Regions from separate parts of the Mesorhizobium sp. M1217 genome, predicted to be linked through region 2. Evidence: predicted binding sites of a transcription regulator. Region 2 holds the regulator's gene; the other holds the start of a gene.
What was found. Region 2 encodes LexA, which represses DNA repair genes until DNA is damaged. Its sites were predicted from a motif close to TGTTCNNNNTGTGTTCNG; they were not measured.

Region 1 (14,833 bases), on a different contig from region 2:
ACATCATGGCTCGCCAGCCAGGAACGCGCCTTCTTGACCGTATCGCAATTGGTGATGCCGTACATGGTGATCGTCAAAACGCTTCCTCGGATCGGTCGAATCTGATGGCACCCTAAAACCGTGCCTCTCACTTTTCCAGCTGCCTTGCCAGGCATCCGTGATTTTTGCGCTTGCCAATAGTAAGGAATTTTCCTAACTATTTTCCCGAGCTAATTTTGGTCACGCGGAATGGCCGAGGCAAGGAAATGACCATGACGAGCCTGCAGACCGAAAGCCCCCCACCGATCGACGGCATTTTCCGTGCGCTCGCCGATCCGACCCGGCGGCGCGTGGTCGAGCGGCTGAACCGAAGCCCCGCCTCGGTCAGCGAGCTTGCCCAGCCGTTCGAGATGGCCCTGCCATCCTTCATCGAGCATCTCAGGGTTTTGGAAGGCTGCGGGCTGGTGCGTTCGGAGAAGGCCGGCCGCGTCAGGACCTACCGGCTTGCGCCGGAGCCGCTGAAGCTCGCGGAAAGCTGGCTGGCCGAGCAGCGTGAGCTGTGGGAGCGCCGTCTCGACCAGTTCGACGACTACGTGCTGAAACTCAAGGAGACAGACAGATGAATATGGTCGCGTTTTTTCAACCCGATCCGAAGCTCGACCTCGTGCTCGAACGGACGATCGAGGCGCCACGAGAACTGCTGTGGACGGCCTTGACGAAGCCCGAGCATGTCCGCCAATGGTTCACGCCGAAGCCGTGGATCATCACCGATTGCGAGATCGACCTGCGGCCCGGCGGTCTGTTCCGCACCCGCATGCAGTCGCCCGACGGCAAGGAGGTCAACGACAGGCGTTGCTGCTACCTCGAGATCGTCCAGAACGAGCGGCTGGTGTGGACCGATGCGCTGCTGCCCGGCTACCGGCCGTCAGGCGACCCATTCATCACAGCCGTCATATCGCTGCAATCGCAGGGCGAGGCGACGCGCTACACCGCGACCGCTATCCACCGCGACGAAGCCACGCGCAACAGCCACGAGGAGATGGGCTTTTACGACGGCTGGGGCACGGTGGCGGATCAGTTGGCGGGCTACGTCAAGACGATCTGAGGGGACCCTGGCTTGGCTCACATTGCGGCCACGGAATCGTCGTGGCCGTTCAACCGCCAGCGCCCGAGCTCTTCGTACCGGCCTTGCCGGATCAGACTGCGGATGAGCACAAAGTCACGTACGGTCCAGCTGATGGGTTCGATCGCCCGTTCTCGAACCCTTTGAACCCGCAATTTGTCACGAAGCAATGTAACATGAGGTTCAAAGGAGCTCCCCACAAAGGGCTTCAGCGGGCTGTCGGCGATCAGGGCGGTAAGATTGCGCCAGAACGCTTGCAGCGGCGGGACGCCGTCGCTGCCACGCAGCACCAACGCACCGCCGCCGAAAGCCGACAACCGATCGAACGACACCTCAAACGGTTTCGCCTGGACCATCGAGGCGACGTGGCGGGCGATTTTGACCAATTCCTCCGGCAGTCCATCATAGTCGCCGAGCCCAATAAGCGAGATGTGCAGGCGTTCCGCCGGAAACACTTGCCCTCGCAATCCCGATTCTCGCCGCCAGACGGCGGCCCGGCGTGCAAGCGGCACGGCGATCGTACTTTCAAGAAGAATGGCGAAGAACAGCCGGTCATTCCAGCGCCGATCCAGCTCCTGCCAGTTGAACACGGCTTGGCCGTTTTCGGTGATCCTGAATGCGGGCAGCTCATTCATGTTCATTGCTCCTCTCAAAGCCATTCCCGCCCAGCCAAGCAGAATAGAACAAAAAGGGAACAAATCAAACGAAAATGATACAAGCGCCGGTACTGGCAGCACCAACGCTCGCAACCACATTTCGGTCGGCCGTATGTTGATGGCTCAGGCGCCGTCGCCGATGATGCCCTTGATCTCGAGGAAATCGTGGATCGCCCGGTCGGCGTATTCGCGGCCGTTGCCTAGCTGGACAGCATAGGGCAGTTGGCGCCACGGCGCAGGCTGATATGCGCCACGTCGCCGACGCTGAATTGAAAACCCTCCGCCCGGCGCGGCGCGTCGATCACCACCTGTGTCCCCTGCCCCAGCTCCGCATGAAGGCGCAAGGTGCGGCCGTGGAAGACGATGCTGTTCACCCGCACCGGTACAGTGCCGGCCGCCGCTTCGGTCGTCGCCAAAAAATCCTCTGGACGCACGCCGATGGTGCGCACCGTGCCCTCGCCAGGCAGTTCGCCCGTCTCCGAAACCGCTTCCAGCGGCAGGGCGCCGGCGGCGAACCGCAAGCGCTCGCCGTCACGGCCGACGAAGCGCGACTGCAGAAGGTTCATCGTGCCGATGAAGCTGGCAACGAATTTGGTGGCGGGCCGGTCGTAGAGGGTCGCCGGCGGCGCAATCTGCTCGATGCGGCCTTTGTTCATGACGACGATGCGATCAGAGATCGACAGCGCCTCGGTCTGGTCGTGCGTGACCATGACGAAAGTGGTGCCGAGGCGCGACTGCAGTCGCTTCAATTCGACCTGCATCTGTTCGCGCAGATGCGCATCGAGCGCCGATAACGGCTCGTCGAGCAGCAGCACGCGCGGTTCGCAGACGATGGCGCGGGCAAGCGCGACGCGCTGGCGCTGGCCACCCGACAATTCGGACACGCGGGCGCCGAGCTTTTCAGCAAGGCCGACCATGTCGAGCGCTGCGCCGACGCGCTTTGCCTGTTCGGCACCGGAGAGCTTGCGCAGCGACAAGCCGAAGCCGACATTTTCGGCGACGTTCATGTGCGGGAACAGCGCGTAGTCCTGGAATACGGTATTGACCGGACGGTCGAAGGGCCTGAGCGCACTGATGTCGCGGCCTTCGAGCAGAACCTTGCCGCTCGACGGGCTTTCGAAGCCGGCGATGACCCGCAGGCTGGTGGTCTTGCCGCAGCCGGATGGTCCGAGCAGGGTCAGGAACTCGCCGCGCGAAATATCGAGATCGACGGCATCGAGCCCGACGATGCTGCCGGGGAATATCTTGGAGACCTTGTCCAGCCGGACGAGTGGATCAGGTGCCATCGCGAACCTCGGACGGCTTGGTCGTGTTGACCCACAGGATCTGGCAGCGCTCGCTGCCCGGATTGCGGAAAGCATGCAGCAAGGTGCTCTTGAAGGCGAAGCTGTCGCCGGCCTTCAGGCCGTATCTGGTCGAATCGACCACCAGCTCGACCTCGCCCGAAAGGACGAACCCGAATTCATGGCCGGCATGGGCGTAGGCTTCGGCGGTGCCGCCACCGGCCTCCACCGTCACCAGCATGCCGGTCAGCGCAGCAGCCGGCGGCGACAGCAGCGACTTGGCGATGCCTTCCGACTTGACCGGGATCTGACGCCGGCTGTTGGCGCGCACACAATAAAGATCGTTGCCGGCGTCGTTGCCGTCGGCGATCAGCGCGGACGGCTCGATGTCGAGGGCGGCGGCGAGCGGCCAGATCACTCGGACCCGCAATGACGACATGCCGCGCTCGATCTGGCTCAGCGCTCCGATCGAGACGCCGGCTTTGGCTGCAAGTTCGGCCAGCGAGAGATTACGCTCCAGCCTGAGCGCCCGCACGCGCCGGCCGACCCTGACGTCGGCGTCGTCCTTCGGCTTCTCAGCCGCTTCGTCCAGCATGTCCATCCATTCGTCCTTTTTGCCAATGCTTTCCCTTCCCCTTGCGGGAGAAGGAAGAAGCAGGCTCAGCCGCCCGCCTTGACCTTCTCGAACATCTTGGCGAGTTCATCATTCTGTTTCATCGGCCCGGTGAAGATGGTGGTCTTCAACATCACTTCCGGATCGGACGGCAGCTGCAATTTCTCCAGCTCCTCCTTCGGCACGGCAGCGAAAGCCGAGCTGGTCGAGCTGCCATAGCCATAGGCCTGGATCAGGTATTTGCCCGAGTCCGTTTCCAGCCGGCTGTTGATGAAGTCATAGGCGAGGTCGACGTTCTTGGCGTCCTTGAGCATGACGAAACCGCAAGCCCAGGTAAGCATGCCTTCCTTCGGCTTCATGAACTCGACAGGCACGCCTTGCTTCTTCAGCGACGTGGCCGAGGCATTCCAGGTCATGGCGGCGACCAGCTGGCCGCTGGCCAGCGCCTGTTCGACCGATGTCATGTCTGTGGTGTAGTTTGAGAGCAGCGGGCGCTGCTCGCGCAGTTTCTCCGCAACCTTGTCCATCTGTTCCGCCGTCATGTCGAATGGATTGACGCCGGCAAGAAGGGCCGCCACCACCGGAGTGTCGTGGACGGCATCGATGGTCGCCATGCGCCCGGCATATTGCTTGTCCCAGAGCAGGTTCCAGCTCGCTTCCGGGTTCTTCACCAGATCGGTGCGGTAGAGAATCGAGGTGTTGCCCCAGTCCCACGGCACCATCCAGACCTTGCCGTCGCCGGCCTGCAGGTCGGGCAGGTTCTTGAAGACCGGGAAGATCGAATCCCAGTTCTTGATGCGCTTGGTGTCGATCGGCTGCAGCAGGCCTTCCTTGTTCCAGCGCGCCACCTTGTCATAGCATGGGTGCGCGACATCGGGGCGGAAGCCGGCCTTGACCTTGGTGAAAGCGTCATCGTCGTCGCCGAACATCGAGGCTTCGACACCATCCGGGTGCGCGGCGAGGAAGCTCTTGTTGAAGTCGGGCAGCTCATAGCCCGACCAGGTGAAATATTGCAGCTTGTCGCCGGCAAAAGCGACAGTCGACGCAAGCGCCAGCGCGAAGGCGGCCAGTCCGGTTTTCGCTGTCTTTGTCGTTATCGATTTCAGGTCGAATGCCATTGCAGTTCTCCTCTTTCGGTTTCTTCTGGTTTTGACAGGCTGGCGGTCGCTGGCCGCTGAGCGGCGGCAAGCCCGCGATGGCGCAGGATTTCGGCGAGTGCGGCGGTGACGAAGGACACGGCCAAGATCGCCGTGCCCAGCGCCATGACGGTCGGCAGCGATTTCGGGAAGCGCAGCTGGCTCCAGATATAAAGCGGCAGCGTCGGCTCGGTACCGGCAAGGAAGAAGGCGACGATGAACTCGTCGAACGAGGTCAGGAAGGCCAGCATGAACGCCGAGATAATGGCGGGCAGGCTGAGTGGCAGCATCACCCGCCTGAAGGTCGTCCAGTCGGAGGCGCCGAGGTCGAGCGCTGCCTCACGGATGGTCTTCGGGATGGCGGCGAAGCGGCTGCGCATGACCACCACCGTCGCCGGCAGCGCCACCAATATGTGGCCGAGCACAATGGCAATGCGCGACGGCCCAAAGCCGGCGAGGTTGACGAGGATGAGCAGCGATATGCCGACGATGACGCCTGGGATCAGGATCGGCAGCCGCGCTATGGCACTGATGGTGGCGGCCAGCGGCGAGCGTCCGTAGAGGTCCATGTAGGACACCGTGATGCCACAGAGCGTGGCGCCGGTGGCGGCAATGGCGCCGATGACGAGGCTGTTGGCGAGCGCACCGGACAGCGCCGAATTGCCTAACAGCGTGCCGTACCATTCAAGCGTAAAGCCTTGCAGGGGAAATGCCGCCTGGACGGAATTGTTGAAGGAAAACAGCGGGATCAGCAATATCGGCAAATACAGGAACACCAGATAGGCAAGGACATAGGCACCGAGCCAGCCGCCGCCCTGCCTTGCATCGATACGCGCTGTGTTCATGTGCGGCTGCGGTATCGGCGGTCGGCGAAGCGCACCACCAGCACCACGGCGAGAATGACAAGCATGACGGCGACGGCGAGTGCGGCGCCGAACGGCCAGTCATTGGCCTTGCCGAACTCGGCCTGGATCAGTGTGCCGATCATCGTGCTGGCAGGGCCGCCGACCAGCGCCGGGGTGACGTAGTCGCCGACGGTCGGCACAAAAACGACGAGGGCCGCAGCCAGCACGCCGGGCATCGAATTGGGCAGCACGACGCGGCGGAAGCTGGTGAACGGTTTTGCGCCGAGATCGGAAGCGGCTTCGAGCAGCGATTTCGGGATCGTGTCCAGCGCCACGTAGATGGGCAGGATAGCGAATGGCGCATAAGCGTGGGCGAGCGTGACGACGACTGCTGCCGGCGTATTCAAGAACGCCAATGTCGGCTCCGACCAGATGCCGCTTTCAATCAGCGCCGAGTTCAGCACGCCATTATAGGCAAGCACGATCTTCCAGGCGAAGACGCGCAGGAGATAGCTGGTCCAGAACGGCAGGGTCAGCAGGAACAGCAGCAGCCCACGCCGCCGCCCGGCATGGAAAGCCAGATAATAGGCGACGGGATAGGCGGTGACGACGGTTGCGAGCGTGACCAGGCCGGCGATGCCCAGCGAGCGCAGCGTCACCGTCCAGTACAGTGGATCGGTGGCCACAGTGACGAAATTCGCAAGGGTAAAACCAGCCCCCAGCAGCGAGCCGTCATTGCCGCGGAAGGCAAGGAAGAACACCAAGCCAAGGGCGAAAAGGATCAGCAGAAAGGTGACCAGCCCGCCGGGCAGCAGCATAGCGAAACGGAAGCCTGGCGAAGACCGGGTTTCCGGCAGCGGCTGCGTTGCGGCAATGGTCGACATTGACTGTCCGTCGAAATTTGAAATCGACTAAGCTTTTTTCATATTGGTGAAACTGTCAAGCTGTTTCACGCTGGGGAATGCAAGTCAGCGTTCGAACGCGTCCAGCATCCGGTACCAGGCGATGGTCGCGGCAACGCCGACCTGCCGAAACGCGTGAAAAGGGATCGGCCGGATCGGCGATATCGGGAACGGCAATTGCCTGGTGTCGCCGCTCGACAGATAGGAGGCGATGCGCTCGCCAAGCGCGGTCATCAGGCCGATGCCGCGGCCCTGGCAGCCGACGACCGCCAGCAGACCCTTCTCTGGCTCGTGGATATGCGGGAGATGGTCCGGCGTCATTGCCACCCGGCCGAACCACCGCTTTTCAATGGCAATGTCTGACAGCGCCGGATAAAGCCGCAGCAGCGCGCGTTCAAGATGCGCCCAGTCGGCCGGGCCGTTCGGCAAAGCCATGCGGCCGCGCCCGCCGAGCACCAGCCGGCCGTCGGCACTCTTGCGGTAATAGACGAGGATGCGGCGCGAATCCGAAACCGGCTGCCCTTCCGGCAGGATCGCCGCGGCGAGATTGGACGATAGCGGCGCTGTCGCGATCTGGAAGGAATGCAGCGGAACGATCGTCTCGGCGAGGCCCGGAAGCAGGCCGCCGGTATAGGCGTTGGTCGCCAGAACGACCGCCTTGGCCTTCAGTTCGGCGCCGCTTTCCGCCGAAACGTGCCAAATGCCAGCACCCTTGCTGATCTGCATCACGTTCTGGCGTTCGGCGATCTTCACGCCCGCCGCGGCAGCGACGCGCGCCAGTTCCGACGTGTAGGCGAGCGGATCGATGACACCGGCGCGGCGATCGAGCCAGCCGCCGAGATAGCCTTGCGCGCCGGTCATCGTCGCAATCTCCGTCGCGCTCAGCAGCCGGACATCGGCGCCGCGGGCGCGCCACTGCCGATCCCGGTTTGCCGCCGCTTTTAGCGCGGTCCCGGTATGCGCCGCCTGGATCCAGCCATTACGGACGAACGGCACCGCCAGTCCTTCGTCGCGGATCAATTCGAAGACGGTGTCAGCGGTCGAGGCGGCAAAGTTGACGAGCGCTTCGCCGCGCTCCAGACCAAAATGCTCCAGCAGCCAGTCCGGATCGTATTTCAGGCCGGGAATGACCTGACCGCCGTTCAGGCCGGATGCGCCATTGCCGATTTCGCCGGCGTCCAGCACCTGGACGGCAAGACCGAGCCGGGCGGCGTGCAAGGCCGTCGACAGCCCCATGATGCCGCCGCCGACGATGACGACATCGACGCGTCGGCCGGCTGGAAAAAGCGACTGGAACGCGGTTGCTGTCCGCGGCTTTTGCCAGATTGGATCGGAAAACCGTAAGCGCAAGCGTCACCTGGAGATTTCAGTAAGTGAAAACCCTAGCGACGATTTCATTATTTTGAAAGAGCGTTTTCCATGGCCATTGGCGCACGTCAGGCTCGATCAAGGTCCAGCGATGCGAAGACCGCTGGAAAGAATTGACAAAGCTCACCCTGGAAGCGGGATAGACGTTTGGCGGGAATTTGTTGAAAGTGCCGCGGCCCAAGGACAAGACAACAGGAAACGTAAGTCATGACGAACGCCACACATTTGCCCGCCGAGGGCCTCTTCGTAGGCCGCGCCCGGACGAGCGATGCTTCCCATCCGCTGGTGGTCACGGTGCGCGACGGCACGGTCTTCGACATCACGTCAAATGTGGCACCGACCGTACGCGACATTTGCGAATTGCCGGATCCGGCAGGACACGTCCGCTCGGCCAAGGGGCGGCCGATCGGCCCGCTCGAAGCCATTGCCGCCAACAGTTTCGAGACAGCGCGCGATCCGGGAACGCCGTACCTACTGTCCCCCGTCGACCTGCAGGCGATCAAGGCGTCTGGCGTTACCTTTGTCGTCAGCCTGCTCGAGCGCGTCATCGAGGAACAGGCGCGCGGCTCGGCGGAGAAGGCGGACGCCATTCGAGCCGACATCGCCGGGCTGATCGGCCACGATCTGTCGAAGCTCAAACCCGGCTCGCCGGAAGCGATGGAGATCAAGGCCAAGCTGATCGCGCGCGGCGCCTGGTCGCAATATCTGGAAGTCGGCATCGGGCCCGATGCCGAGATCTTCACCAAATGCCAGCCGATGGCCTCGGTCGGCTTCGGCGCCGATGTTGGCCTGCATCCGGTTTCGACATGGAACAATCCGGAGCCGGAGATCGCCATGATTGCCGCCAGCAGCGGCAGGATTGTCGGGGCGACGATCGGCAACGACGTCAATCTGCGCGACGTCGAGGGACGCTCGGCGCTCCTGCTCGGCAAAGCCAAGGACAACAACGCTTCGGCAGCACTTGGCCCCTTTATCCGGCTGTTCGACGAGACATTTTCCATCGGCGACGTGAAGAAGGCGGTCGTACGGCTGAAGGTCGAGGGCGAGGACGGGTTCTCGCTGGAGGGCGCCAGTTCGATGGCCGAGATCAGCCGTTCGCCGGAAGAGCTGGTCGCAGCCGCCATGGGGCCGCACCACCAGTACCCGGACGGGCTCGCGCTCTATCTCGGCACGATGTTCGTGCCGTCGAAGGATCGCGGCGAAAAAGGCAAGGGTTTTACCCACAAGGTCAGCGACATCGTCACCATCTCGTCGGACAAGTTCGGCGCCTTGGTCAACCGCGTGCGGCTGTCACCCGACTGCCCGCACTGGACCTATGGCGCCAGCCATCTGATGCGCGACCTCGCCAGAGCCGACCTGATCTGAATAGAGAACGATCCAATTCGGCAGTAACCAGGCCGTGAACCGCCTCTATTTCGGGACGGGCAAGCAGGAGCCGCCGAGGATCAGATGGGTCGGAAAGGCGATGCGTTGCGCCGGCCGCTCGCTCTGGCGGCCGAGCCGCTCCAGCAGAAGCTGTGCTGCGGTGCGGCCGATCTCCTCGACGGCCCGGTCGATGAGCGTGATCGGGCCGGGATAAAGCAGCGCGACGTCCGACCTGTCGCAGCCGATCAGCGAGATATCGCCCGGGACCGAAACGCCTTGCTGCTGGATGGCGCGCAGCACGCCGACCAGAATGCGGTTGCCGGCGGCGATGATGGCGGTTGGACGCTCCTTCATCTGGAACAGGGCGGTGGCCTCGCGGAAACCGAAGTCCACCGAGAGGCTTTGCGAGCGGATCAGGTCCTGCGGCACCGGCAGGCCGCTGCGCTGGAACGCCTCGACGAAGCCGCGCACCCCGTTCACGGCCCGGCCTGATGTCGCTGCCGGCCGTGATGATGGCAATGCGACGGTGCCCGAGTTCGATCAGATAGCTTGTCGCCTGCCGTAACCCGGCGGCGTGCTCGGTCAGCACCGCGTCGATCTCGAGCGGAATGTCGCGATCGAGCAGTACTGATGGAATCCGCAACTCCTTCAAGCGCTTGATGGTGCGCGCATCCTGTTCGTTGTTGATGGTCGTGATCATGCCGTCGGCCCGCCCATGCTGCAGCATGTCGATCGCCGCCGCCTCCTCGGTGGCGCGGCCGTTGGTGCTCATCAGGTAAAGCGAATAGCCGCGCTGGCGCATTTCCGCGTCCACCGCCTTGAAGCAACTGGCATGCCAGGGATTGGCAATGTCGTCGATGACGAAACCAACCGTCATGGTGTTTCGACGGCGCATGTTCTGGGCGCGCGAATCGGGCTGGAAGCCGAGCGACTGGATTGCCGCGCGTACCTTCCCCAACGTCTCCGGCCTGACAGTCTCAGGCGCGTTCAAGCTCCGCGAAACGGTTCCGACGGACACGCCGGAAACGCGCGCCACGTCGCGTATTGTCGCCGCCAGAATCCGGGTTTTCCATGTCGCGAAACTGAAAATCGAACGCGACATGATGAATGCTGGCGACTTCCGCGTCTCGCCGCTGGAAGTCGAGGCAGCGCTTGCGCCCTGCCCCGGCGTCGCCGAGATCGCCGTTGCCGAACACCGGGTGCGCGACGATGTCTCGGTCATCGCGGCCTATGTCGTGCGCAAGGCAGGCGTCAGCGTCAGCGCCGAAGATATCGTCGCCCTGGCGGGGCAAAGGCTCGCCGCCTACAAACGGCCGAAACAGGTGTTCTTCGTGCCGAGCCTGCCGCGCAGCGCCAACGGCAAATTGCTGCGCCGAAATCTCGCGCCGGACTGAAGTGGTTCAGGTCTTCTGCGTCGGCTTCTTTGCGGCTCCCCGACCCCCAGCGAAGCGGGCGAGCACCGCCTCGGTATCGGCGTCGAACGGACGGCCCTGATGACGCAGGCGGCCGGGTGTCTTCGACATGCCGGCAACGACATTCTGCATCACCACGCCGTCCACTTCGGCGATCATACCGCGGGCGCGGAAATGCTCGTCGTCAAAGATGTCCCTCATGTCGAGGACCTTGGCGATTGCCGCATCGACGCGGCGGAACTCGCGCAGCACCTCCTCGGATGGCCGGCCGGCGACCCAGGCGGCGACATAGGCCTCCAATGCCTCGCGGTTCTGGCTGCGGGCCTGGAAGCCGGCAAAGCGGGGATCGTCACCGTGACCGATCAAGGCCAGGACGCGGCGGGCGACGGAATCGGACGAGCTCGAAATCGCCACCCACACGCCATCGGCGCAACGATAGGTGCCGCGCGGGACGGTGTAGGGGATGCCGGAGCCGAGCCGCGGCTGCAGATAGCCGAGATGGGCATAGGCGGACGGTAACGGCCCCATGATCTGGAACATCGAGTTGAGCAGATTGACGTCGACTGTCTGGCCTTCGCCTGTCCGCTCGGCATGACGCAGCGCCGCCAGCGCCGCAAAGGCGCCGACAAGGGCGGTGACTTCGTCGGTCATGGCGATCGGCGGCAGCAGCGGCGGGCCCCCGGCCTCGCCGAGGAGCCCGGAAAACCCACTCATCGCCTCGGCAATCGTGGCGAAGCCCGGATGCATGGCATAGGGACCATCCTGGCCGAAACCGGTGATGCGCAGGATCACCAGCCTGGGATTGCGGCGCAGCAGTTCGTCCGGCGCAAAACCCAGCGCCTCGAGCTTGCCCGGCCGCATGTTCTCGATCAGTACGTTGGCGTCGAGCAGCAGCGACCAGAGATTTTCCTTGCCGGTATCGGTCTTGAGGTCGAGCGCAATGACCTGCTTGTTTCGGTTGACCAGTTTCCAGAAATAGGAATCCGTTTCCCCCGGACCGGTCCACCCCATGCGGCGGGTCGGATCGCCACCCGGCCCCTCGACCTTGATGACCTCCGCGCCGAAATCAGCAAGATAACGGCCGGCACCCGGCCCGGCTACGACGGTGGCCAGCTCGATGACGCGGACGCCGTCGAGCGGCCCCGACGCTTCGGCCTTCGGCACGGTCTTGGTCGCTGGCGGAGCCGGCTTGTCCATCACGCGTCCTTCCCGGGGCGCAGCGGCAGCAGGACCGAGCGCGTGAATGTGCAGACTTTGAGCCGGTCCTGGTTGAACCCATCCGTGCGAACGGTCAAAACCCCCTCGCCCTGCCTGGAGGCGGATGGACGCTGCGCCAGTATTTCGGTCTCGCCATAGAGCGTATCGCCATGGAACAACGGAGCGAGATGGCGCAGCTCGCTAAGGCCGAGATTGGCGACCGCGCGTCCGGAAATGTCGGGTACGCTCATGCCGAGAAGCAGCGAGTAGACATAGGTGCCGACGACGACATTGCGGCCTTGCGCCATTTCGGTCTCGGCGAAATGGCGGTCGATGTGGAGCGGGCTGGCCGCCATGGTCAGCAGGCAAAAGAGGTGGTCATCGGCCTCGGTAACGGTCTTGCCCGGCCAGTGCTTGAACACGTCGCCGATCTCGTAGTCGTCGAGATACGAGCCAAACCTTTCGTCGCGGGCCGAATGAACCCTCGGCATGTCAGACCTCGAGCACCAGGGTCGGGGCGCCGGTCCTCACGTCATCGCCGACAGCGATCAATATCTCGATGACGGTTCCGGCGAAGGGTGCGGGAACCTCGACCTGGGTTTTGTCGGTCTCCACCGTGAACAGGGTTTGCCCCTCGGTGATCTTGGCACCGATGCTGGCCTGGATTTCGCTGATGACGACTTCATCGACGGCATCGCCGACCTTGGGCATCTTGAGTGTGGAACGCATCGTCAGTTCTCCGTCTGCAAGGCGAGGGTTGAAGGAAGTCCGCCGGCTGGCAGCCAGGCTTCGCGGCGGATGGGCGCTTGAAAACACCCACTTCTTCGTTGCCAGACGACAAGACCCCCGCCAAGATCGAGCGCAAAGACTTCGGTGAAATTCGAGGCGGCACGCGTTCTCATCACAGCGCCTTGCCCGTGGTGCCGTCGAAGAGATGCGCGCGGCTACCATCGATGACGAGTTCCAGCATCGTGTCGCGGCGCGGCACCTTGTCGGCGCTGACGCGAAGCACGATCAGGCGGGCATCCCGGCGCACCAGCTCGGCCGGATCGGCGGGAGTGCCGATCGAATAATCATCAGCGGTGCGGATGACGACCTGGGGATTGGCTGGAGCCACCGCGATGAAGGATTCAGGTTCGAGCTGTTCGACCAGCTCGACACGGCCGGCCAGACAGCTTGCTGCCCCCCCGCTGGCCGAAGCTTCGCCTGCAGGCCGCCATGACAGGTGCTCCGGCCGGAGGCCGGCCAGCAATGTTCTGCCGGCCGGGAGGTCGTGGGCATCCGACTTCGGTGTCACAACCAGCCGACCGTCGCCGATGGACACGACCATCTTGCCGCGCCCGGCATCGACTACAGTTGCCTCAAGGAAATTCATCGCCGGGCTGCCGATGAAACCGGCAACGAAAATGTTGGACGGCGCGTGATAGAGCGCGTGCGGCGTGTCGTACTGCTGCAGCGCGCCGCGCGAAAAGACGGCGACGCGGCTGCCGAGCGTCATCGCTTCGACCTGGTCGTGGGTGACATGGATTGTGGTGACGCCGAGCCGCACATGCAGGCGGCTGAGCTCGGCGCGTAGCTGGACGCGCAATTTCGCGTCAAGATTGGAGAGCGGCTCGTCGAGCAAAAAGGCCTCCGGATCGCGCACAATGGCGCGGCCCATGGCGACACGCTGCCGCTGGCCGCCGGAGAGCTCGCGCGGCTTACGGTCAAGCAGATCGGCGAGGTCGAGAATTCGCGCCGCTTCGCTGACGCGGCGGTCGATCTCGGCCTTGGCAAATTTACGCAACTGCAGCGCGAAGGCGATGTTCTCGCGCACCGTCATTTGCGGATAGAGCGCATAGTTCTGGAAGACCATGGCAATGTCGCGATCGCGCGGCGACACCTCGTTCATCACCTTGCCATTGATGCTGATCTTGCCGGTGGTGATGGATTCCAGCCCAGCGATCATGCGCAACAATGTCGACTTGCCGCAGCCGGACGGGCCGACGAAGACGACGAACTCGCCGTCCTCGACCTCAAGGTCGACGCCATGGACCGCCGAAACGGCGCCATAGAGCTTGCCGACCTTCTGCAGGCTGATCGATCCCATCAACACCCTTCCCTGCGCAACGGCCTGCAAGCAGCCAGGCGCGGGCGATGCAGGAGCGCATTTCGCACCGTTGGCGACTGCCGACAAAAGCGGTCCCGCACCAGAAATTGTGGCGCGAGACTAGGCAATTCGAGAATCTATGTCAATCGTTTGACCAGACCAGATCAATCGGTTGACCAAACCGCCTCGCGGGGCTATGGTTGCTCCGCTTTCCCGGGTCGGCCGGGGTCCTTGGGAGGGGATGGAATGCCTGGTCCTTCAACTATCGTCGATATCAGCGTCGCCGCCATACAGGGCCAATTGCCGGCGCCGGTGATCTTTGGCGACTGGGTGATGAAGCAAAGGGAATTCGTGGTCGTGCGGCTGCGCACGCAGTCCGGCCATGAGGGCTGGTCGTTCACGCTGACGCGGGATGGCGCCTGCGCCGAGCAGATCCGCAAGAGCATCGCCCCAGTTTATATCGGTACCGACGTTGGCGACCGCGTGAAGACCTTCAAGACAGCCAAGGGGCGCAGCTACGGTTCGCACAGCGCCGGTGTCGGCTTGCGCGCGCTGTCGCAGGTCGACCTCGCCGCATGGGACGCGGCAGCAAAGATAGCCGACAAGTCGATCGCCGAGTTCCTCGGCGGAACAACCGCGCCAATGCCGGCAACCGCGATCGTCGGCTACCCGCCGGCGCTGATGAACCCGCAGCAGATCGGCGACCAGGTGAAAGGGCTCTATGCCGCGGGCTGGCGCCGGTTCAAGGCGCCAATGGGCGTCACGCTGGATGAATCCGAAGCGCGGCTGCGCGCCGCGCGCAGGAACGCGCCGGACGCCTGGCTCGGCACCGATCTGGTCTGGATGTTCTCGGACGTCGACGCGG
Region 2 (14,833 bases):
AGCATCTCCGCCGAAATACAGCCGGTATAGGCGCCGCTTTCCTCGGTGTGGCAATCCTCACCACCGGCCCGGACCGGCGTGCGCGACAGAATCTCGGCGGCGTGCGCAAGCAAGGTCGCCGGCACGCAGACCACGGCTTCGGTCTCGGCGTCGAGCCCGCTCATGAAGCCGTTGCCGATCATCCTGAGCTCGTTGAGCGAGGCGCTGGTCCCGTTCATTTTCCAGTTGCCGGCGACGAGCGGGCGGATTCCAGGCGTCATGGGATTTGTTTCTCCGGGCAATTTCCAGCTGGCTCTCACTATCAAAATCAGGCCACAAAGCAATCGACAGTGAGCAGGAAGGGCGCTATTGCGCTTGTTTCAGACTCGGCGCATGCGAAATGCGCAAAAATCGGAAGTACTCATGCTTGGTATGTTGAGAAGCGCGGCGGGGACCTGGGTCGCGAAACTGCTGCTGTCATTGTTGGTGTTGAGCTTCGCCGTCTGGGGCATCTCGGGGCGGCTGATGGGCGGTCTTGCCGGCCATGACGCCGTGATTACGGCCGGAGGCACCAAGGTCTCGATCAACGAATACCGCCTCGCCTACGATCGCCAGCTCAGCGTAATGTCGCAGCAATTCGGCCAGCGCATCAGCCGTGAGCAGGCGACGGCGCTCGGCATCGACAACCAGGTGCTGGCGCAACTCGTCTCGGGCGCCGTCCTCGACGAGCAGGCCCGCAAGCTCGGCCTTGGCCTGTCCAAGGACCGGCTGGCCGAACTGACCCGCGAAGACCCGGCGTTCAAAGGGCCTGGCGGAACCTTCGACAGGCGAACCTTCGAGTACCTGCTCCGGCAGATCGGCATGCGGCCGGAGGACTATCTGAAAAACCGCGCCCAGGTGGCGGTCCGCCAGCAGATCGTCGAGGCGGTTTCGGATGGCCTCAAAGCCCCGGATACATTCTTCAAGGCGGTCGCGCTCTATCGCGGCGAAGATCGCACAATCGACTACCTGACCTTGCCGAAATCGCTGGTCGAACCGATAGAAGCGCCGTCCGACAGCGTGCTTTCGGCCTATTTCGGGGAGAACAAGAAAACCTACGCCGCGCCCGAATACCGTAAGTTCTCCTATGTCAGGCTCGAACCGGAAGACATCATGGATTTGAGCGCAGTGACCGATCAACAGGTCAGCGACGACTACAACAAGAACAAGGCGCGCTACACCACGCCCGAGATGCGCACCATCGAGCAGCTTGTGTTCAAGACGCCTGATGCTGCCAAGGCGGCGCTCGATTCGCTCAGGACCGGCGCGACCTTCGACAAGATCGTCGCCGCCGAAGGCAAGACGCCGGCCGACACCCTGCTCGGCACGCTGGCCAAGGACAAGATCGCCGACAAGGCGGTTGCCGATGCTGCCTTCAAGCTCAACGCCAATGAAGTCAGCCCGGTCGTACAGGGCGCCTTTGGCCCCGTTCTGCTGCGCGTCACCGAGATCAAGCCCGAAGTGGTGAAGCCGCTGGCCGAAGTGTCCGAGCAGATCCGCAAGGATCTGGCACTGGGCGAGGCAAGTCGCATCTTGCTGGACGTGCACGACAATTACGAGGATACTCGCGCCTCCGGCAGTTCGCTCGCTGAGGCAGCTGCCAAATTGAAGCTGAAGGTCGTTACCATCGACGCCATCGACCGCACCGGCCGAAGGCCGGATGAAAGCATCGTCAAAGACCTGCCGGAATCGCCGGCGCTCATCAAGGCGGTGTTCGAATCCGAACCCGGAACCGACAATGAAGGCCTCACCACCGCCGATAACGGCTTCGTCTTCTATGACGTGAGCGCGATCACGCCGGCCCGCGACCGCACGCTGGACGAAGTCCGCCAGAAGGTCGTGGCCGACTGGACCGCGGCGGAGACCACCAAACGGCTTACCGCAAAGGCACAAGAGCTCGAGAAGCGTCTCAAGGCCGGCGCCACGCTCGAGGTGATCGCCGGTGAGCTCAAGCTCGAAAAGCAGACCAAGCGCGGTGTCAAGCGCGATGCTGACGACGTCGATTTCGGCAAGGAAGGGGCCGCCGCGATGTTCGGCGTCGGCGAAGGCGGCACCGGGCTAATCCCCTCGCCCACGGGCGACGGACAGATCCTGTTCAAGGTTGCCGAGGTATTCGAGCCCGCCGGGGCCGACGCCAACTCAGTACCCCAGGACGCGCAGAAATCCTTCACCTCCGGTATGTCCGACGACCTGCTCGACCAGTTGGTGGCGCAGTTGCAGACGCAATATGACGTCCGCATCGATCAGACGGCCGTAACCCAAGCCCTGGCCAGATGAGCGCGCTGAAGATCCACATCGCCAAGGTCGCCGCCGGTAGCGCTCTTTCCTTCGAGGAGGCGCGCGAGGCCTTCGACATCATCATGTCCGGTGACGCCACCCCCGGCCAGATCGGCGGCTTCCTGATGGCATTGCGGGTGCGCGGTGAGACCGTCAGCGAGATCGCCGGCGCCGTCGCCACCATGCGCGCCAAGATGCTGCGCGTCGAAGCCCCCGAGGGCGCCATCGACATTGTCGGCACCGGCGGCGACAATTCGCACAGCGTCAACATTTCGACCGCATCCGCCTTCGTCATCGCCGGCAGCGGCGTGCCCGTCGCCAAGCACGGCAATCGCGGACTGTCCTCGCTGACCGGCGCCGCCGATGTTCTGATCGCGTTGGGCGTCAAGATCGACATCCCTCCGGAGACGATCGGCCGCTGCATCCACGAGGCCGGAGTTGGCTTCATGTTCGCGCCGGCGCACCACCCGGCGATGAAGCATGTCGGCCCGACCCGGGTCGAGCTCGGCACCCGCACCATCTTCAACCTGCTGGGTCCGCTTTCCAATCCGGCCAGTGTCAGACGGCAGATGGTCGGCGTGTTCCTGCCCGAATGGATCATGCCGGTGGCAGAAACGTTGAAGGAGCTTGGTGCCGACCATGCCTGGGTCGTCCATGGCGACGGTTATGACGAGATCACCACCACCGGCGAGACGCAGGTCGCCGAATTGGCCGGCGGCGAGATCCGCAGCTTTGTGCTGACCCCGGAAGCGGTCGGGCTGAAGCGTCACACCAAGGACGAGTTGCGCGGCGGCGACGCCGCCCACAATGCCCAGGCACTGCGCGACATGCTGGGCGGCGCCGCCGGCGCCTTTCGCGACACGGTGCTGATGAATGCCGGCGCCGGGCTGGTGGTGGCCGGCAAGGCGACGACACTTGCCGACGGCATGGTGACGGCGGCGCAGGCCATCGACAGCGGCCGCGCGCTGAAAGTGCTCGACAGGCTGGTCGAGATTTCGAACGGTTAGAACTATGTCCGACATCCTGCGCAAGATCGAGGCTTACAAGCGCGACGAGATCGCGGCGGCCAAGGCGCAAGTGCCGTTTGCCGAGATCAAGGCACGGGCAACGGACGCCGAAGCGCCGCGCGGCTTTCTTTCCGCCCTTGAAGCAAAGCGCCAATCCGGCAGGTTCGCGCTGATTGCCGAAATCAAGAAGGCTAGCCCATCCAAAGGCCTGATCCGCGCCGATTTCGATCCGCCGGCGCTGGCCAGGGCCTATGCGGAAGGCGGCGCCGCCTGTCTTTCGGTGCTGACCGACGCACCCTCTTTCCAAGGGGCGCCCGCGTTCCTCAGCGATGCGCGCGCTGCCGTCGAGTTGCCTGCCTTGCGCAAGGATTTCCTGTTCGATCCCTATCAGGTCTACGAGGCCAGGGCATGGGGCGCCGATGCCATACTGATCATCATGGCCAGCGTCGACGACGCGTTGGCAAGAGAACTCGAAGCGACAGCTTTCGGGCTCGGCATGGACGCGCTGGTCGAAGTGCATGACGAGGCCGAGATGGAACGCGCGCTGCAGCTGTCGTCGCGGCTGATCGGTATCAACAACCGCAATCTCCGGACCTTCGAAACCAGCCTCGAGACCTCGGAACGGCTGGTCGCGATGGTGCCCGCCGACCGCCTTCTGGTCAGCGAGAGCGGTATCTTTTCGCATGACGATTGCCGCCGGCTGGAGCGGAGCGGCATCGCCACTTTTCTGGTCGGTGAGAGCCTGATGCGTCAACAGGACGTGGCCGCTGCAACGCGCCTGCTTTTGACGGGCAAGGCGCCGGCAGAGGCGATCTGAGGATGGCGGCCGCCCTCACCCATCTTGGCGCGCGCGGCGAAGCCAACATGGTCGATGTCGGCGACAAGGCTGAGACGGTGCGCACGGCAGTCGCGGAGGGCTTCGTGTCGATGCGGCCCGAGACGCTGGACATGATCCTCGCCGGCGATGCCAAGAAGGGCGACGTGCTCGGTACCGCGCGTATCGCCGGCATCATGGCGGCCAAGAAGACGCATGAACTGATCCCGCTCTGCCATCCACTGCTGCTGACCAGGATATCTGTCGATATCGAGCCGGACGCAGCTTTGCCCGGCCTGAAGGTCACAGCATTGACCCGCGTCACCGGCAAAACCGGCGTTGAGATGGAGGCCCTGAGCGCCGTCTCGGTCGCTTGCCTGACCATCTACGACATGGCCAAGGCGGTCGACCGCGCCATGGTCATCTCCGGCATCAGGCTGGTTGAAAAGACCGGCGGGAAATCCGGCGACTACAAGATCACCGAAGATGGGGTCACCGAGGCAGGCCGCTGATGGCGCTGGTCCCAGTTGCTGAGGCGCTCGAGCGCCTGTTGGACGGCGCAGCTGCACTGCAGGGCGAACGCGTCGCGCTGCTGGATGCCGCCGACCGCGTGCTGGCGGAGCCGGTTGTGGCGCTCCGCACCCAGCCGCCGTTCAACGCCTCCGCCATGGACGGCTATGCCGTGCGGGCGGCTGATATCGCGTCCTTACCAGCAAAGCTTTCGGTGGTCGGCATGGCGCCGGCCGGAAGCGGCTTTGCCGGGACGGTGCAGCAGGGGCAGGCCGTCCGTATCTTCACCGGCGCGCCGCTTCCCGAAGGCGCCGACACCATCGTCATCCAGGAGAACGTCCGCGATCTCGGCCGCGGTGTCGTCGAAGTGACGGAGCCGACGGTGCAGGGGCGAAACATCCGCCGCCTCGGGCTCGATTTCGCCAAAGGCGACGTCCTGCTGCACAAAGGCCGCCTGCTCGACCCGGCGGCCTTGTCGCTGGCGGCATCGGCCAACCAGCCCGAGGTCGGCGTGGTCAAAAGGCCGTTGGTCGCCATCATCGCCACCGGCGACGAATTGCTGCCGCCGGGCAGCGAGCTTGGCCCCGACCAGATCATCTCCTCCAACGCCTATGGTGTCGCCGCCGCCGCACAGTCGGTCGGTGCGCGAGTGCTCGACCTTGGCATCGCGCCGGACCGCAGGGAGGCGATCGCTGCGCTGGTGGAAAAGGCCGTGAAGGCTGGCGCGAACGTCATCGTCACGCTGGGCGGTGCCTCGGTCGGTGACCACGATTTCGTCCATGACGTGCTGACCGGGCAAGGCATGACTCTCGATTTCTGGAAGATCGCCATGCGGCCGGGCAAGCCGCTGATGTTCGGGCGGCTGGGCGACATTCGCTGCATCGGCTTGCCCGGCAATCCGGTGGCGAGCCTGGTCTGCACCCAGCTCTTCCTGAAGCCGCTGCTGGCGCGGCTCGGCGGCCGCGCCTTTCAGCAGGATATGCGTGAGGCACGGCTCGGCGCTGCCATGCCGGCCAACGATCTCAGGCAGGATTATGTGCGGGCTGTTGTCAGCGCTGACGCCGGCACGCTCGTGGCGACGCCGTTCAGCATCCAGGATTCCTCGATGCTGAAAATGCTGGCCGATGCCAACGGGCTGATCGTCCGTGCGCCGTTCACGCCCGCCGCGGCGGCGGGCGCCGCTTGCGACGTGCTGATGCTACGCTGAACCTGCCTCACTCCGAGATCAAGGTCCGGGTCAGCGGATGGTCTGGATCGGCCAAACCGTCGATGATGTTGAAATGATGCCGGTCAGGCTCGACCACCGAACTGGTCGCGGCACCCAGGCCGATCCAGATGTTGGCCAGTAACGCGCTCTGGCGCAGGAATTCGGCGCGCTCGCCGCCGCCGGCCCAGCAGGTCAGGCGGGCCTTGTCCATCGGGCGCAGCAGCACCGGGCTTTCGGCCTGCGCCTCGGCCTCATCGATCGCCAGCGTCTCGTTCATGCCGGTGCGCATGATCGGGCGCAAATCGTGCACACCCGAGATCGATACGACATGGCGAATGCGCCGGACAATTTCGGGCGCCAGCGGCGTCGTCGTCGTAACCATCCGGCTAACAAGATGGCCACCGGCCGAGTGTCCGGTCAGCATCAGCGGCCCTGCGACCATCCCCGCCGCCTTGCCGATCGCCGCGCCGACTTCCTTGACGATGCCGCCAATGCGCATCTGCGGACAGAGCGTGTAGGACGGCATCGCCACGGCATAGCCGCGATCAACAGCGCCAGCGGCAAGATGCGACCAGAAACTCTTGTCGAATGCCATCCAGTAGCCGCCATGGACGAACACCACGAGCCCCTTGGGCTTGGTGGCCGGCAGGAAAAGATCGAGCCGGTTGCGTGGGTTTTCGCCATAGGCGATGTCGAGCCGTGCCCTGCCCTCGGTCGAAAGCACGTCGCGAAAACCCCCCGCGGGCTCCACCCAGGCCGCCGGCCAGCGATCGCTGCCGGCTATGTTGGCGCCGTTGGCATAGGCGTTGTCCCAATCGGCAATGTGACGTTCGAACACCCTGCGCCCTCCCCTGGCAATATGGCCCTGCAACGAGCGTGAGCATCGCGCGGCGCGTCGTCGCCAGCCTCACGATTCCAGCTCTCGCATCAATCTCAAGTGACAGCCGCCTTGATGGCGAAGCGCGCATCCTTCCACGCACCGGTGCGCAGGATGTCCTCAAGCACTTCGACGGCCTGCCAGACATCGGCATAGCCGACATAGAGCGGGGTGAAGCCGAAGCGCATGGTCGATGGCGCGCGAAAATCGCCGATCACGCCACGTTCGATCAGCGCGCGCATGATCTGGTAGCCATGCTCGTGCATGAATGAAATCTGGCTGCCGCGTTTTTCCCCGTCGCGCGTGCTTTCGAGCGTTAGCCCGTAAGTGCCGCACTTTGCCTCGACAAGCTCGATGAACAGATCGGCCAGCGCGATGCTCTTCTTGCGCACCGCCGTCATGTCGACATCGTTCCAGATGTCGAGCGCGCCCTTCAGCGTGCGCATCGACAGGACCGGCTGGGTGCCGCACAGAAACCGGCGGATGCCGGTGCCGGCCGCATAGCCTGGCTCGAAGGCGAAGGGCCGTGCATGGCCCCACCAGCCGGTGAGCGGCTGCTGGATGTCGGCAAGATGCCGCTCAGCCGCATAGATGAAGGCAGGCGCGCCCGGTCCGCCATTCAGATATTTGTAGGTGCAGCCAACGGCAAAATCGGCGTTTGCCTTGTCGAGCTCGACTGGCATCGCACCGGCGGTGTGGCAGAGATCCCAGACGATCATCGCCCCGGCTTCCTGGGCCCTGCGCGTCAGCGCCGGCATGTCGCGCAGTTCGCCCGACTTGTAGTTGACGTGGTTGACCAGCACCACGGCGGTGCCTTCGTCGATCAGCTCTTCGATGCTCGGCGCGTCGACCCCCGAGAGGCGAAGCAGCGTATCTTTTCGCGTCGAAACCACACCCTCAGCCATGTAGAGATCTGTCGGAAAACTGTCGCCCTCGGCGACGATGACCTGCCGCTCCGGCCGCATGGCCATGGCGGCGTGCAGCAGCTTGTAGATGTTGACCGATGTCGTGTCGCAGACCACCGTCTGGCCGGCCGCGGCACCGATCAGGCGCCCGAGCTGGTCGCCGAGTTCGAGTGGCATGTTGAACCAGCCGGCCGTGTTCCAGGCGCGGATGAGATCATGCGCCCATTCTTCGGTCGCTGCCTTGCTCAATTCATCGAAAGCGGCACGCGAAGCGGCCCCTAGCGAATTGCCGTCGAGATAGATCACTCCTTGCGGCAGCACAAAGCGGTCGCGCATCGCGCGCAGCGGATCTGCAGCATCCAACGCCTTTATGGCCACGAGATCGGGAATTCCTGTCATGATTTGTCTGCTCCCCCAAGATTCACCGCAACGCCGGACACGCATCGACGGCATCCATCGGTCACGAGCGGTTCTCCATTACCTGGTATCGCGCAGCAAGGCTCCACCGGCGACAAGTTGCCTGACCACGCGGTGGAAACCAGGAGCCAAGCCAACCCAAGGTTGGCGTTTTGAGTTCGTTTCGTTCACGGTGCATTGACCAAACCGCACAGTCGATACGGCTTCAATTCCGTGCCCCTTTGCCGGCTGACGGCCGATAGCAGTGCCGCCTTCTGGAAACCCAGAGGCCGCAAACGAAAGCAGAATCAAGGCGATGAGGCCCGCGGCGGTGAAAATGCAGCGTCCCGGTTTGGCGAGTGGTATCGTTACCCGAGCCCTAATACATTCATTAAACTTTAAACAGTTGCGGAACACAACTGGAACAGATAGTGTTTGTTCTGGGTTTGTTTTTCTGATTCTGTTGGGGGTCGCTATGCTGACACGCAAACAACACGAACTGCTTATGTTCATCCACGAAAGGCTGAAGGAAAGCGGTATCCCGCCCTCCTTCGACGAGATGAAGGAAGCGCTCGACCTGGCTTCCAAATCGGGAATCCACCGGCTGATTACGGCGCTGGAGGAGCGCGGCTTCATTCGCCGTTTGCCCAACAGGGCTCGTGCGCTGGAGGTGCTGCGCCTGCCCGATTCGATCGCCCCCGGCCTCAATGCGGCACGCAAGTTCTCGCCGAGCGTCATCCAGGGCAGTCTTGGGCAAGGTCCTCGGCAAGGCAAGCCGACATCGTCGCGCGTCCCTGCAGCCGGCAATGACGACGATGTCGTCGCCGCCGTGTCTATCCCGGTGATGGGCCGCATCGCCGCTGGTGTGCCGATCGATGCCATCCAGCACCAGACGCATTCGATCTCGGTGCCGCCGGACATGATCATGGGCGGCGAGCATTATGCGCTCGAGGTCAAAGGCGATTCGATGATCGAGGCTGGCATTTTCGACGGCGACACGGTGATCATCCGCAATGCCGATACGGCGAGCCCCGGTGAGATCGTGGTGGCACTGGTCGACGAGGAAGAAGCGACGCTGAAGCGGTTCCGCCGCAAGGGCGCCTCGATCGCCCTGGAAGCCGCCAATCCGGCCTACGAGACGCGCATCTTCGGACCAGACAGGGTCAAGGTGCAGGGCAAGCTCGTTGGGCTGATCCGCCGCTACTGAGCTGCGCCCTTGGCGCCGGCTTTTGGCTTGTCGGCTCTGCGGTATGGCGGCATGCCCCGCGCCGCGCGTGAAAATTTCCGCTGCACGTGCCAGGGCCGGTATGATTTTTCGACGGCGAAGCGGATTTCGGCGCGTGTTGCCGCTTGTGGATCGAAATAGACGGCCGCACTTCCCGCGCGCGCCAGTTGCCGTTTGGTGACGACGAGGACCAGCCGGTCGTAGTAGCAGGGATTATGGGCGGTGGCGTCGTCGATGACGATCAAGCTGGCAAAGGCGCAGGCTGGCCGTGCAGTATCGCGGTCATTGGCTAGCGCGATGATCGCGCCGGATGGATGCCTGGCAAGGCAGAGACCGTCCGTGCAAATGAACGGCATGCCCGGCGGTAAGTCGGCCGGATCGGCAATGTCGAATTGCGGATCGTTCTTTCCAGGTGTTTCCGGCGCGACGATAGCCTCTGATGTGAGCGCGCGTTTCCAGTTGTCGATGGTGAACTCATTCGGGCGTGCCCGGTTGACCGCGAGTTCACCGCTGCCGATCGGCAGCGCGACGAGCCGTGCGTCCTCCGAGATCAATACATCGGGTACGCGCGTCTGCGTTGTCGTTAGCAAGCCGGCGAGCGCAAAAGGAAGGGCCACGAGCCGCAACCAGGTCGTCGCCATGCTGGCAATGACGAGGGCGATCGTCACCAAAAGGACAGATCTCAGCGAAATCAGCCCGACCGCATCGATCGGCGAGCGCTCGGAGATCCACCCGGACAGGGCGATCATCGCCGTCAGCCCCTTGCCCATCACGTAGAGGAAAGGCCCATCCGCGCCGAACGGCATCGCCAGCGCACTGAGGACGGCGAAGGGCATGACGACCAGTGAGACGATAGGCATGATGGCCAGATTGGCGAACAGGCTGAGCGGCGCCACGCGCTGGAAATGCCATATGGCGAAAAGCGCCGTGGCGCTCCCTGCAATGATCGAGGTCATCGCCAGGCCGCCCATGCCCATCAGTACCTTTCTAGTGGCAAAGCGTAGCGGCGACCGCCGGGGCGGCGGCGTGGTGGCCCCGCCGGCGCGGTAATCGGACCAGCCTGCATAGGCGCCGACAAGGGCCGCCGTCGCGGCGAAGGACATCTGGAAGCTCGGACCGACCACCTCGTGCGGCGACACCAGAATGACCGCGATGGCCGAGATCGCCAGGTTGCGCATGGTGAGCGCGGCCCGGTCGAACAGCACGGCGATAAGCATCACCGCCAACATGATGAAGCTGCGTTCGGCCGCCACCACAATGCCGGAAAAGACGAGGTAGGCCGCAATCGAAAAAAGCGCGGCGGCCGCCGCGTATTTCTTGACCGGCCGTCGCGATGAGAAATCGGGAAACAGCGCAAAGGCGCCGCGCAGCAGCGCCATAATGGTGCCGGCGACCAACGCCATATGCAGCCCCGAGATGGAGATGATGTGGTAGATGCCGGTACGCCGCATCGCTTCGTTGATCTCCTCGGGAATGCCGGCGCGCACGCCGACGATCAGCGCAGCAGCAATCTCGCCCTCGGCGCCGCCGATGCGGCTGCGGATATGGTCGGCGATGGATTCGCGCGCGTCTTCGATCGCGGAAGAAAGCCGCGCGGCAAACGGCATGCTGCCCGACGACACGACTTTCGGATTGCCGAGAAAAAAGCCGCTGCCGCCGATACCGGCAAAATAGCTGTCGAAGGAGAAATCATAGCTGTCGGGCCGCACCGGCCCGGTCGGCGGCAGCAGCCGCACATAGCCGGCGATCTCGGAACCGGCGGTCAGCTCAGCCGGTATTTTCATCGCCGAAACGCGGACCCGTTCCGGCATGTAGCGCAGTGTCGGCCTGGCGGTTGAGATCACATCGATCGTCAGCCTGATGCGGCCGCTCGCCATGGGCTCGAACGATACGACGCGACCCGTGAGGCGCGTCGAGATTTCGGAACCGAGCATATGCGTTCCAACACGCCAGGTCTCGACCTTGGCGGCAAGCACGCCAAGCGCGCAGAGCAACGCCGCCATGAAGCACAGGCGGGTTCTGGGCCACGATCGCGAGGCGACGGCACAGAGGGCTACCAAGGCGACGATTGCGATCGGCTGTGGAAAGGCCGGCTCCACCGCCAGCGCAAAATATACGACCACCCCGCATGCGAGGAACACCGGCACCAGCAGGAAGGCGACCCCACGGTCGAGCTCCAGGCCGGCCGCCGAGGTTACGCCGTTGCGGATACGGGACGGTGACGGGAGGCGGAAACGCCGGCGTAGGCGCACGATGGGCTCGGCCGCGGGCACGGGAACCGTTGCTGGGTCGCTCGCCGGCAGCGACGGGGCATCAAAGCGTGGAGCCGGCAGCAATGCCGGTGCCGGCAGGACAGGCACGGGCGCGGCAAACAGCAAGCGTTCGCTGACGCCGCTGCCAACGTCCTCGCCCTCGCCCGCACCACGGCCTCGCACAGCCATCGGGTCTGCCCCTTGCGCCCTCGACCTCCTATGCTACATGAACGCGCAACGCGCGAAAGTCCGCAAACCCACTTCCTTCGCCTGCCTGAGAGTTCCATGCCCGACAAGGTCGTCACCCGTTTTGCCCCCTCGCCCACCGGCTATCTGCATATTGGCGGGGCGCGCACGGCGCTGTTCAACTGGCTGTATGCCAAGCACACAGCCGGCACGATGCTGCTGCGCATCGAGGACACCGACCGCGAGCGTTCCACCGATGCGGCAACCGCGGCCATCCTCGACGGGCTTTCCTGGCTTGGCCTGACATGGGACGGTGAGCCGGTGTCGCAGTTCGAGCGTGCGCCGCGCCATCGCGAGGTGGCCGAGGAACTCGTTCGCATGGGCAGGGCCTATTATTGTTACGCGACGCCTGCCGAGTTGGAGGCAATGCGCGAGAGCGCACGAGCCAAGGGGCTGCCTCCCCGCTATGACGGCCGCTGGCGCGACCGCGACCCCTCCGAGGCGCCGGCCGGCGCCAAGGGGGCGATCCGCATCAAGGCGCCGACAGACGGCGAGACGGTTGTGCATGACCGCGTCCAGGGCGACGTGCGCTTTCCCAACAAGGATCTCGACGATTTCATTATTCTGCGCTCGGACGGCAACCCGACCTACATGCATGCCGTCGTCGTCGACGATCACGACATGGGCGTCACCCACATCATCCGCGGCGACGACCATTTGACCAACGCCGCCCGCCAGACGGTGATCTACCATGCCATGGGGTGGGAGGTGCCGTCGATGTCGCATATCCCGCTGATCCACGGTGCCGACGGCGCCAAGCTGTCGAAACGGCACGGTGCGCTCGGCGTCGAGGCCTATCGCGCCATGGGCTACCTGCCGGAGGCGCTGCTCAATTATCTGGCGAGGCTTGGCTGGAGCCACGGCGACGATGAGATCATGTCGATCGCCAACATGATCGCATGGTTCGACATTGGCGACGTCAACAAAGGCGCCGCCCGTTTCGACTTCGCCAAGCTCGAGGCGCTGAACGGCGTGCACATGCGCCGCATGAACGACGCGGCGCTGCTCGACATCTTCATCGCCACTCTGCCCTATCTCGACGGCGGTCCGGCGATCGCAGCTAGCCTCGACGACAGACGCAAGGCGCAATTGCTTGCCGCTTTGCCAGGCCTGAAGGAGCGCGCCAAGACGCTGGTCGAACTTGTTGAAGGGGCTGCATTCCTGTTCGTCGAGCGGCCGATGCCGGTCGACGAGAAGGCGGCGGCGCTGCTCAGCGGTGAGGCGCGCGCGATCCTGCGGGGCGCTCATGCGGCACTGGCCACGATTTCGGACTGGTCTGCCGCCTCGGCGGAAGCCGCGATCCGCGACTATGCGCAGGCCGGAGGCCACAAACTCGGCGCCGTGGCCCAACCTCTGCGCGCCGCGCTCACCGGCAAAAGCACCTCGCCCGGCGTCTTCGATGTGCTGGCCGTGCTTGGCCGCGAGGAAAGCCTGGCGCGGATTGCTGATCAAATCGATTAGGAAACTGGCCCAAGAAGATTGGCATTGAAAGGTGTGTTTCGCAGTGCAACATTGGGTCTTGGCCTAATCTGGCGCGCAGATTCAATTGCGGGCGCAAATGTGCGTATTCCGATGCTTTTGACGTGTTGGGTTCAATGTTTTGCCGTTGCCGGCCTGAGGAAACAAAAAGGAGTTTGCTATGACCGAACCTGCGACAAAGATGGAATTTGGCGGCAAAACCCAGGCGTCGACGGCAAAACTGGAACTCGACGGCAAAACCCATGAATTCAAGATACGAAGTGGTTCGGTAGGACCTGATGTCATCGACATCGGTTCGCTCTACAGCACCACCGGCGTATTTACCTACGATCCCGGTTTTACGTCGACGGCGAGCTGCGAATCGGAAATCACCTTCATCGATGGCGATGCCGGTATTCTCTTGCACCGCGGCTACCCGATCGACCAGCTGGCCGAGCACGGCGACTTCCTCGAAGTCTGCTATCTCTTGCTCTACGGAGAACTACCGACCAAGGCGCAGAAGGACGATTTCGACTACCGGGTGACGCGCCACACCATGGTGCATGAGCAGATGTCGCGCTTCTTCACCGGCTTCCGCCGCGATGCGCATCCGATGGCGGTGATGTGCGGCGTGGTCGGCGCGCTGTCGGCCTTCTATCACGATTCCACCGATATCTCGGACCCTTATCAACGCATGGTCGCCTCTATGCGGCTGATCGCCAAGATGCCGACGATCGCGGCGATGGCGTATAAATACCACATCGGCCAGCCGTTCATTTATCCGAAGAACGAACTGAATTTCGCAGCCAACTTCCTGCATATGTGCTTCGCCGTGCCTTGCGAGGAATACAAGATCAATCCGGTGCTGGCGCGCGCGATGGAGCGCATCTTCATCCTGCACGCCGACCACGAGCAGAACGCCTCGACCTCGACCGTCCGCCTCGCCGGCTCGTCGGGCGCCAATCCCTTTGCCTGTATCGCTGCCGGCATCGCCTGCCTGTGGGGTCCTGCACATGGCGGAGCCAACGAGGCAGCCCTGAACATGTTGGGCGAGATCGGCCATGTCGATCACATCCCGGAATTCATTGCGCGCGCCAAGGATAAGAACGATCCGTTCCGATTGATGGGCTTTGGCCACCGCGTTTATAAGAACTACGATCCGCGCGCCAAGATCATGCAGAAGACCGCGCACGAAGTCCTGGGCGAGCTCGGCATCAAGGACGATCCGCTGCTCGACATCGCCATGGAGCTGGAAAAGATCGCGCTGACCGATTCCTATTTCATCGAGAAGAAGCTCTACCCCAACGTCGATTTCTATTCCGGCATCACGCTGAAGGCGCTGGGCTTCCCCACTACCATGTTCACCGTGCTGTTCGCGGTTGCCCGCACCGTCGGCTGGATTGCGCAGTGGAAGGAGATGATCGAGGACCCGCACCAGAAGATCGGCCGTCCGCGCCAGCTTTATACCGGTGCGCCGGAACGGGATTACGTGCCGATCGCGAAGCGGTGAAAGTAGCGAGTAGCGAGTAGCGAGTAGCGAGTAGCGAGTAGCGAGTAGCGAGTAGCGAGTAGTAGCTGAAGCAGCTTGGCTGTTACGGCCAGCACCATTTCCTATTCGCTACTCACTACTCGCTCACTTCC

Region 1: a site for LexA is predicted at 1,782-1,799, ahead of NKH37_RS30170 (2'-5' RNA ligase family protein). Genes of this name have one in related genera too.

Annotation. Positions count from the first base shown of each region.
Region 1 covers NZ_JAMYMA010000024.1:72,645-87,477, reverse strand. Annotated here, with positions in the region: gene NKH37_RS30185 (ArsC family reductase) at 1-77, opposite strand, end outside; gene NKH37_RS30180 (ArsR/SmtB family transcription factor) at 252-602, shown strand; gene NKH37_RS30175 (SRPBCC family protein) at 605-1,084, shown strand; gene NKH37_RS30170 (2'-5' RNA ligase family protein) at 1,102-1,737, opposite strand; gene NKH37_RS30165 (ABC transporter ATP-binding protein) at 1,959-3,044, opposite strand; gene NKH37_RS30160 (cupin domain-containing protein) at 3,034-3,642, opposite strand; gene NKH37_RS30155 (ABC transporter substrate-binding protein) at 3,702-4,772, opposite strand; gene NKH37_RS30150 (ABC transporter permease) at 4,757-5,635, opposite strand; gene NKH37_RS30145 (ABC transporter permease) at 5,632-6,519, opposite strand; gene NKH37_RS30140 (NAD(P)/FAD-dependent oxidoreductase) at 6,604-7,887, opposite strand; gene NKH37_RS30135 (fumarylacetoacetate hydrolase family protein) at 8,113-9,270, shown strand; gene NKH37_RS30130 (substrate-binding domain-containing protein) at 9,316-9,750, opposite strand; partial or broken gene NKH37_RS30125 (LacI family DNA-binding transcriptional regulator) at 9,836-10,372, opposite strand; gene NKH37_RS30120 (AMP-binding enzyme) at 10,371-10,664, shown strand; gene NKH37_RS30115 (CaiB/BaiF CoA transferase family protein) at 10,671-11,879, opposite strand; gene NKH37_RS30110 (MaoC family dehydratase) at 11,879-12,370, opposite strand; gene NKH37_RS30105 (biotin/lipoyl-containing protein) at 12,372-12,608, opposite strand; gene NKH37_RS30100 (ABC transporter ATP-binding protein) at 12,781-13,968, opposite strand; gene NKH37_RS30095 (enolase C-terminal domain-like protein) at 14,215-14,833, shown strand, end outside.
Region 2 covers NZ_JAMYMA010000001.1:341,771-356,603, forward strand. Annotated here, with positions in the region: gene tpiA (triose-phosphate isomerase) at 1-260, opposite strand, end outside; gene NKH37_RS01760 (SurA N-terminal domain-containing protein) at 403-2,295, shown strand; gene trpD (anthranilate phosphoribosyltransferase) at 2,292-3,302, shown strand; gene trpC (indole-3-glycerol phosphate synthase TrpC) at 3,307-4,119, shown strand; gene moaC (cyclic pyranopterin monophosphate synthase MoaC) at 4,122-4,628, shown strand; gene NKH37_RS01780 (molybdopterin molybdotransferase MoeA) at 4,628-5,833, shown strand; gene NKH37_RS01785 (hormone-sensitive lipase) at 5,841-6,671, opposite strand; gene kynU (kynureninase) at 6,767-8,014, opposite strand; gene lexA (transcriptional repressor LexA) at 8,487-9,218, shown strand; gene NKH37_RS01800 (ComEC/Rec2 family competence protein) at 9,212-11,677, opposite strand; gene gltX (glutamate--tRNA ligase) at 11,774-13,195, shown strand; gene gltA (citrate synthase) at 13,374-14,702, shown strand; gene lpxB (lipid-A-disaccharide synthase) at 14,826-14,833, opposite strand, start outside.